Regions from separate parts of the Amorphus sp. MBR-141 genome, predicted to be linked through region 2. Evidence: riboswitches for the same ligand, from Rfam matches in the RefSeq annotation. Region 2 holds a riboswitch; the other holds the start of a gene.

Region 1 (4,645 bases), on a different contig from region 2:
GCGCGCGGCGGTGCCATATACAGACCGCGCACCCCACAAGGGCGGCCAGCATCGTGGCGGGCACATCCTCCCAGCGAACGCCCGAAAGATTGCCCATCAGCCAGAACATGATGCCGCGCGCCTGCTCGGCATTGGCGGATTTGGCGATGATGAAGGCGGTCAGCGCGTTGAACATCTGCGATCCGGCGATCCCGGCAAGGATGATGGCAGCGGCGGCCTGCGTTGCACGTCCGCCGCCCGACCCGCCGGATACGGCATGGGCTAGAAGGACCACCGAACCAAACGCCATGAGCGCCCCCGCCAATGCCCCCAAGGACATGGAGATGACGCCGGCACCGATACCGGCCACGCTGACCAGCACCGCGCCGGTGGAGGCTCCGGCGGATAGTCCCATGAGATAGGGATCGGCGAGAGGATTGCGCAACAGCGCCTGCAGGACCACACCAGTCAGCGCCAACCCCGCGCCACAGGCCGCCGCTACGATGGCCCGGCTCAACCGGTAACTCCAGATGATACCTTCGTCGATCCGGTCAACCGCATAGCCTGCATCCCACAACCGGTTGGCAATGGTTTGCAGGACCACATCGAAGGCAATATTCGTCTCGCCGATGGCGGTGCCCGCAAGCAACGCCAGGAGCAGAATCAGCGGCGCAAGCCAGAGCCATGTTAGGCTCTGGCCCCGCGGCAGGGGTAGAGCATCGCCGCTCATTCCTGCCCCTTGATCGCTGCGATTGCCTCGGCAAGTTTTTCAATCCCGTCAACGAGGCGCAGGGAAGGGGCGATCTCCTGCGGATCGAGCGGGACGATACGATCATTCTCCACCGCGTCCATGAAGCGCGTAACGGGGTCCTCCCTGAGAAAGTCGCGCTTCACGTCGATTGCATCCAGCGGGTAGCGGCGGCGTGCCAGATCGGGGGCGATGATCATGGTCGGATTGGCGCGCGCGATGGTTTCCCAGCCAACCGTCGGCCAATCGTCGATGATGTCGACAACATTCGTGACGCCAAGCGTCCGCGCCATGTAGCCCTGCACGCCGTTTTGTCCAGCCACCCAGGGGTCGCTTTCCCGGGATGCGGAGGAGTACCAGAAGACAGCGGAAATCCCCTCGCCAACATCCGCGACGCGCGCCTTCGCGCCAGCTTCGCGCGCCTTGAGATCGGCGATCAATGCCGCACCGCGTTCGTTTCGATCGAAAATCCGCGCCAGATCGGCAACCCCGTGATAAACTTGGTCGAGAACAAACGGCTTGTAGCGCGCGCCCGCGCCGCCGCTCGCCCCGGGGCCGATATCCGTGCATTGGTCCGGCAGCACATAGACCTCGATACCGAGATCCGCGAACTGCTCGGGCGTGCCGATGCGGCCGTTCGGGCCAATGGAGTTGATCAGATCGGCAATGACCAGTTGCGGGCGCTTGGCCACGATGCTTTCGAAGCTTGGCTCATTGTCACCCAGCCGCTCGATCCCCGCATTGACATCAGCAAATTGCTCCCACACATCGCTGCGCCAAAGTGCAGTGCCCTTCACGACATCGGCAAGACCCAGAGAATAAAGCAACTCCGTTCCGCCCTGGCCGATGGAAACAACGCGATCCGGCGCGTTTTCAAATGTGATTTCCTGTCCGCAATTTTCAATCGTCAGCGGATATTGTGTCGGCTCTGCCTGTGCAGTGGAAGTGACCGCTCCCAGAATGAATGCGGAAATGATGTAGGTCTTCATGAGGGCTCTTCCTCCCCGTAACAAGTCAGGCGGAGACGTGGATTCCATTGACGGACTCCAGCCTTGTGGTCACTTTGCCTGGCTTGAAAGGAGATACTTCCAACCGCAGGCGGCGAAAGTCACCGCTGCGGGAACCCCGCCCGACTCCGCGCCCCGCGGTTCGGTGAGTGACACGCTTGCGGCAGGTCTCCTGACTTCGCGGGTCCTAGCCTTATGCGCCGCCTTCCCGACATTTCGTCAGTGGCTAATGGCGCAAAGACTCGCCGCTTACAGTTGCGGGGGCAGTCACGGATTTGGCGCCTGATGGCTACACCACACCGTGTTCCCTTTTAATCCCTCCCGCCGCGTGGGGCGGGACAGGAACCGAAGCTGGCCGAAAGTAAAACACGGAGTACAGGAGGCGTGTCAATCGCAAATGATTTTGTCGCAGGGCATTTATCCCGGTGACCTTACGACTTCTGTCTATATTCATGGTGCTTCCCCATTGCTGCTCATAATGAAAGCACAATCGACAAAAGCCAATCCACGTGCGGTTCATCGCATTCCAGCGTACATAAAAGCCATAAGCGTTCCCGGCGTTCTGGGCGAATCTCGTTCCGTGTGCCTCAAGCAGCGGAACGACGTTCATGACTCCCACAAAGCTCCTCATCGGTCAGATCGCGGTCGTCTTCGCCATAGTCATCCTGGGGGTGTGGACGGCGACACAGTGGTGCGCCGACATGTTGGGTTACCAGGCGCAGCTCGGTAGCCCGTGGTTTGTCCTGTTCGGCTGGCCGGTCTTTGAGCCGTGGAAGCTATTCGAGTGGTGGTATTTCTACGAGGCCTATGCGCCGGAGGTGTTCGACAAGGCCGGGATGCTGGCAGCGGGCAGCGGCTTCATGGGGTGTGCCGCCGCCATCGCCGGCTCCCTGTGGCGGGCGCGGCAGAGCCGGCTCGTCACCACTTACGGGTCGTCGCGCTGGGCCGTGAAGGGGGAGATCGAGAAAGCGGGACTGTTTCGTCCGGCGGGCGTGTTCCTCGGCCGGCTGAAGGACCAATACCTGCGCCATGACGGGCCGGAGCATGTCATGGCTTTTGCGCCGACGCGATCCGGCAAGGGCGTCGGCCTCGTCGTGCCGACGCTGCTGACCTGGACCGGCTCGGCGGTGATCCACGACATCAAGGGCGAGAATTGGCAGCTCACGGCCGGCTGGCGGTCGAAGTTCTCCCATTGCCTGCTGTTCAATCCGACCGACCCGCGCTCCGCCCGCTATAATCCATTGCTGGAGGTGCGCAAGGGGCCGGACGAGGTGCGCGACGTCCAGAACATCGCCGATATCCTGGTCGATCCCGAGGGCGCGCTCGAACGCCGGAACCATTGGGAAAAGACCAGTCACGCCTTGCTGGTCGGCGCCATCCTGCACGTGCTGTACGCCGAGGAGGAGAAGACGCTGGCGCGCGTCGCCACCTTTCTGTCTGATCCGCGCCGGTCCTTCGCCGCGACGCTGCGGCGCATGATGGCGACCAACCATCTCGGCACGCCGGAGAACCCGAGCGTCCATCCGGTCGTGGCCTCGGCCGCGCGTGAGGTGCTGAACAAGTCGGAGAACGAGCGCTCGGGTGTGCTCTCCACCGCCATGTCCTTCCTCGGCCTCTATCGCGACCCTACCGTCGCGGCGACGACCTCGGCCTGCGACTGGCGCATTGCCGATCTCATGGATGCCGAACATCCGGTCTCGCTCTATCTGGTCATTCCGCCCTCGGACATCTCCCGGACCAAGCCGCTGGTGCGGCTGGTCCTGAACCAGATCGGGCGGCGGTTGACCGAGCGGCTGGAAGGAGACCCGAAGAAGACCCGCAGGCATCAGCTCATAATGATGCTCGACGAGTTCCCGGCGCTGGGGCGGCTCGATTTCTTCGAAACGGCGCTCGCGTTCATGGCCGGGTATGGCATCCGCGCCTACCTCATTGCGCAGTCGCTCAATCAGATATCCAAGGCATATGGCGAGAACAACGCCATTCTCGACAACTGCCATGTGCGCGTCGCCTTTTCATCAAACGATGAGCGGACGGCGAAGCGCATCTCCGACGCCCTCGGCACGGCGACGGAACTCAGGGCGCAGCGCAACTATGCCGGCCACCGGCTGGCGCCGTGGCTGTCGCATGTCATGGTCAGCCGCCAGGAGACGGCGCGGCCGTTGCTTACGCCCGGCGAGGTGATGCAATTGCCGTCCGCGGACGAGCTGGTGCTGGTCTCCGGTCTGACGCCGATCCGGGCGAAGAAACTCCGCTATTACGAAGATCGGAACTTTACCCAGCGTGTTCTGCCGGCCCCACATCTTTCCGAAGGTGGCTACGAGGACAAACCGGCATCGCGCCCCGACGACTGGAGCGGCCAGGTGCGCGATACCGACGACCGCCTGATGCCTTCCGACGAAGACGGTACCCGGCACGGTTCTCTTGTCGAGGAAGGCGGGCTCCAGCAGCAACGCCACCCGGGCTTGGCGGAAGAAGAGGTCGCGAAGCCCGTCGAGCCGGGGCAGCCGGATATTCCGGGGCTTGACGCGGACGAGTCGGATGTCGTCGCCGACAAGCGCGCCCTGGATCGGCTGTCGAAGCCGGCGCGCGTCTATGGCGTTAACGAAGCGATGGGGCCGGAGAAGGATATGCTCGAAGGATTCTGATCCCGCGCAAGCATCCGCATGTGATCGCATTCCGTCGTACATAAAGGCCGTAAGAGATTCCGGCGCATCCGGCGATCCTTGTCCTGACTTTTTCAAGACCGTCAGGGCAAGACTGCATGAAGCCGCGCCACAACATCTACATCGACGAGGAGACGAGCGCCGAGCTCGAAGCGCTGGCGGCCAAGCCCGGCGCCTCCAAATCCGCGATCATCACCGATGCGATCCGCCATTACATCCGGCACCGCGGCGCTCATGCGCTCGATGAG
Region 2 (4,645 bases):
CGTCGGCGTTGACGATGAGCACGTCGGGCGCGAGCGCCATCAGCCGCTCCAGCGGGAGGTGGCGGTAGGCGCCGAGATCCTGCTCCGCCCCGAGGTTGCGCAGGCCCGCCGCCTCGATGATCGCGTGGACCAGCGACCCCTCCCCCACCGTGAACCCGTTGGGGGCGAACACGACCGCCGTCGGGGCATCGCCCGCCGGCGGCCCTTCGCGCCCGCCGAAGGCGGCCTCGATCTCCGCGATCATCGCATCGGCGCGCGCCGGATTGCCGAAGATGGCGCCCAGCGCCCCGATCTGGCTCTCCACCTCCGGCAGCGTCGCCGGCACGTCGAGTTCGACCACCGGCGCGCCGACGCGGCGCAGGAGATCCACCGCGGCGCGCGTCGTGGAGCGGCCGGCCAGGATCAGATCCGGATCGAGGCGGAGGACTTCTTCGGCCCGGCCGTGGTTGGCCGGGTGGAGCCGGGCCTCCGCCGCCACCGTCGACTGGTCCGGATCCTGGGAGAGGTACGTCACCGACGCGACCTGGTCGGGATCGGCGAGCCGCAGCAGCAGTTCGTCGGCGCACAGATTCATCGAGACGACGCGCGCCGGCGCCGCCGGTGGCCCGTCGGCCGCCGCCGGTCGCGGGCCCGCCGCGGCCGCGAAAGCGACGGTGACGGCCGCGCCGAGCGCGGCCGCCGCATGTCGGCGCATCGGCGCCATCAGAAGGTCAGCTTCACGCCAGCATAGGCGGCGATCCCCTCCGTCCCGTACCCCCACACCTCGTAGTAGTCTTCGTCGAGCAGGTTATCCACCCGCCCGTAGATCTGCGTATGGGGGTTGATGTCGTAGGACGCCGCCAGGTTGACGAGGGTGTAGGCGTCGAGGTCGATGACGGTCTTCTGCGTGTAGGAGGCGTTGTAGACCCAGTCGGTCTGGGCGCCGTTGTAGTCGATGCCGAGGTTGACGTTGGCCCGGCCGTCCAGGAACCGGTAGTTGATGTCGAGGCTGGCGACGTTGCGCGGCCGACGCACCAGCTCCGCGCCCGTGGAATCCCGGCCGTCGGTGTAGGTGTACGACGCCCGCACCGTCAGCGGGTCGATGGGCGTGACCGTCAGGCCGACCTCCACGCCGTCGATCTCGGAGGTGCCCGGCATGTTGATCGAGGTCTGGCCGGAGCCGGTGATCAGGTCGGAGATGCGCTGGTTGAAGTAGGTCGCGTCCGCCACCGCCGTGCCGCCGAAGAGCTCCTGGTCGACACCCACGTCCCACCCGGTCGCCTGCTCGGGCTTCAGGTCCGGGTTGCCCCGATAGGTGTTGGTGTAGCCGTAGAGTTCGAACATCGTCGGGTTCTTCACGCCGGTGCCGAACGAGCCGCGCAGCTTGGTGCCGGTCCGGTCGATGCGGTAGGCCGCCGTCGCGCGGGCGGTGGTGGCGTCCTCGAAGAGCTCGTTGAAATCCTGCCGGACGCTGCCGGTGAGCGTCAGCGCGTCGAACACCTCCAGCTGATACTCGCCGACGAGGCCGGTCGAATGGATCGAGCGGTCGAACGATGCATAGGCGCTGTCGGAGGTCACCGTGTCCTCCTCGTCCTGCACGGCGACCGTGAGCACGTGCTCGGCGTCGGCGATCTCCGGCGTCTCGAAGAAGAAGGTCGACTGGTAGTCGAGCCGGCGCTTCTTGCCCTGGTAGATGCTGGTGACGGTCGTCGGATCGAGATCGCGGTACTTGGTCTTCTGGTCGGTGTAGGTGATCCCGGCCGTCTGCTGCCAGCGCCGCTCGAACAGGCTGAGGCGCGCCTGCAGGCGGCCGTAGAGGTCTTCTCCGACCGAATCCTGCAGCGCGTCGACCGGACCCGTGTGGCCGTAGGCCGGCAGGAAGGCCTCGCTGTCGAGATCGGCCTTGGTGCCGGTGTAGCGGACGACCCCGGTGACGTCGACGAGCTCGTTCGGCGAGACGGTGCCCTTGGCGAAGACGGTGCCGTTGCGATAGCCGTCCTTCTCGGTGTTGCCGAGATCGGAACTGGCCGCCGAGATCCCGTCGGTCTTGAACCCCATCGCGCTGGCGATGAAGTTTGCATGCTCGTTGGCGCCGCTCACCGAGGCGCTGCCGTTGACCGTGCCGAACGAGCCGCCCTCCAGCCGGGCCGAGACCTGGGTGCCGGGCTGCCCGGTGCGGGTGATGATGTTGATGACGCCGCCCACCGCGTCGGAGCCGTAGAGCGCGCTCTGGGGCCCGCGCAGCACCTCGATGCGCTCGATGTCGTCGGCAAGCAGGCTGGAAAAGTCGAATTCGGACCCGAACGCCGGATCGTTCACCGGAATGCCGTCGATGAAGACCTTGGTCTGGTTGCCCTCCGACCCGCGGATGCGGACCTGGGTCAGCTGCCCCGCCGGCCCCGTCCGGTTGACGGCGAGCCCCGGCACCTGGCGCAACGCATCGGTGACGAAGCGGATCTTCTGCTGCCGCAGGTCCGCGCCGGTGATCACCGTGATGGCGCTGCCGACCTTGTCGCGTGCGGTCGGAGCCAGGTTGGCGGTCACCGAGATCTCGGGAAGCGCCACCACGGCGGCGTCGCCCAGGTCGGCGTCCTGGGCATGGGCGGCAAGCGGAAGCGACAGTGACAGCGGGCAGAGAACGGCGGCAAACGCCGCGGCATGGCGAACGGCATCGGGCCGTCCACGGATGGACGTCGGGAAGAAGGTCATGTGGCAGTCCTCGAGCGGCACGCGGCCGGATGGCACGTCACCGCGATCGAGGCGGCTCCATGGGAGGACCATGGAGACCGTACCCATCGAGACACCCCGCCCGATGCGACCGCGCGTGACCACGGATGACGGCAGGTCTCCTGACTCGCGGGTCCTCGTCGCTCCGCTGCCTTCCCAGGGCCGGACCGGCTCCAGTGGCATTCGCGCGGATGACTCGCCGCTCACAGTTGCGGGGGCAGTCGCGGATTCGGCGCGCAGGCGCGCCTCACCGTGTTCCCTATTGAGCCCTTGCGGGCACCGTCGACCGTCAGGGATAGTGGCTGGCGGATCGGAGTCAAGCCGCGCGCAGGCAGGCTTGCTTTTCAACGCCTTGGCCCCGCCGCGGCGGCCCTCGCCCGACCCTCGGGCCACGTCCGTCCGGGCCGTTCTTTCGCGATTCCCGCCAGCACCAGGCCGCCTCCGCGGGCCCCGACCGCGCCATGGGCCGCCCCGTTCCCGGCCACGCCGGCGCGCCCATGTCGCCGGTCGTCCATGCGACGTCGCTTTTGCGCGCGCCCCGCCTTGCGCGCCGGGCGATGGTGGCCGGGTTCAGGGTGCCCGGTCCTCGCTTGGAAGGCCGGGAGAATTGGGAATCCGGTGAAAATCCGGAGCTGCCCCCGCAACGGTCAAGGGAGTCAACGTCGCGACAGGGAGTTCCACTGGGCAGATGCCTGGGAAGGAATCGCGACGGTCCTCGAAGAGACGCTCCTTCAGCCCGGAAACCAGCCCCGAACGGTGACACGTCCCGACTGATCGCGGTGGGCGATCGGGTCCTTGCCTTGCGGAAGCATCGTCTCTCCGCGCGGGCCGGTTCCCTTCCGTCCGCGCCGCGCTCTGCGGGCCCAGCCGAGGATGGACGGGGACATGGGTTCACGCGACGACATCTTGAACCGGATCGCGGCGCGCCGCCCGGGCTACAGCCTCGATCAGCCCTTCTACACCGATCCGGACTGGTTCGCCGCCGACCTCCAGCACGTCTGGTACCGCGAGTGGCTGTTCGTCGGCCACGCGTGCGAGCTCGCCCGTCCCGGCGCCTTCTTCACGCTGCAGGTGGGCGACTATCCGGTGATCGTCGTGCGCGACCGCGAGGGGCGCATCCGTGCCTTCCACAACGCCTGCCGCCACCGCGGCTCGCGCATCTGTTCCGCCGCCAGGGGCACTTCGGCGCGGCTCGTCTGCCCCTACCACCAGTGGACCTACGACCTCGACGGCCGCCTCGTCTTCGCCCGCCAGATGGGCGACGGCTTCGATCCCGCCGCCTTCGGCCTCAAGCCGGTCGCCTGCGAGGCCGTCGCCGGCTACGTGTTCCTGTCGCTCGCCGACGCGCCGGCCGACTTCGCCCCCACCCGGGCGCTGATCGAGCCCTACCTCGCGCCGCACCGCCTGCAGGACGCGAAGGTCGCCTTCGAGACGACCATCGTGGAGAAGGGCAACTGGAAGCTCGTCTGGGAGAACAACCGCGAGTGCTACCACTGCTCGGCCAACCATCCCGAGCTCTGCAAGACCTACCCGGAAGCGCCGGGCGTCACCGGCGTCGCCGGGGCGATGGACGACCCGGAGATCGCCGCCCACTGGGCCGCCTGCGAGGCCCGCGGCCTGCCCGCCGCCTTCCGCATGGCCGAGGGCGGCGCCAGCCGCATCACCCGCATGCCGCTCCTCGGCGAGGCGGTCAGCTACACCCTGTCCGGCCGCGCCGCGGTGAAGCGGCCCCTTTCCGCCGCCGTCGGCTCCGCCCGCATCGGCGCCATGCTGCTGTTCCACTATCCGACCACCTGGAACCACATCCTGTCGGACCACGCCGTCACCTTCCGGGTGCTGCCGCTGGGGCCGGAGGAGACCGCCGTCACCACCAAGTGGCTCGTCGACCGGGAGGCGGTGGAAGGCGTCGACTACGACCTCGCCGAGCTCACCCACGTGT

What was found. Region 2 has a riboswitch for cobalamin ahead of ACSSVZ_RS16105 (TonB-dependent receptor plug domain-containing protein). Riboswitches for the same ligand answer to the same signal wherever they lie in the genome.
Region 1: it holds a riboswitch for cobalamin, as region 2 does, so the genes downstream of both, ACSSVZ_RS27450 (ABC transporter substrate-binding protein) here and ACSSVZ_RS16105 (TonB-dependent receptor plug domain-containing protein) in region 2, are expected to answer to the same signal.

The regions. Positions count from the first base shown of each region.
Region 1 is NZ_JBRJGW010000056.1:1,461-6,105, reverse strand. Features, by position in the region: gene ACSSVZ_RS27455 (FecCD family ABC transporter permease) at 1-709, opposite strand, end outside; gene ACSSVZ_RS27450 (ABC transporter substrate-binding protein) at 706-1,716, opposite strand; cobalamin riboswitch at 1,880-2,099, opposite strand; gene ACSSVZ_RS27445 (conjugal transfer protein TraG) at 2,343-4,379, shown strand; gene ACSSVZ_RS27440 (ribbon-helix-helix domain-containing protein) at 4,496-4,645, shown strand, end outside.
Region 2 is NZ_JBRJGW010000011.1:155,820-160,464, forward strand. Features, by position in the region: gene ACSSVZ_RS16100 (ABC transporter substrate-binding protein) at 1-703, opposite strand, end outside; gene ACSSVZ_RS16105 (TonB-dependent receptor plug domain-containing protein) at 703-2,775, opposite strand; cobalamin riboswitch at 2,802-3,005, opposite strand; cobalamin riboswitch at 3,263-3,472, shown strand; gene ACSSVZ_RS16110 (aromatic ring-hydroxylating oxygenase subunit alpha) at 3,592-4,645, shown strand, end outside.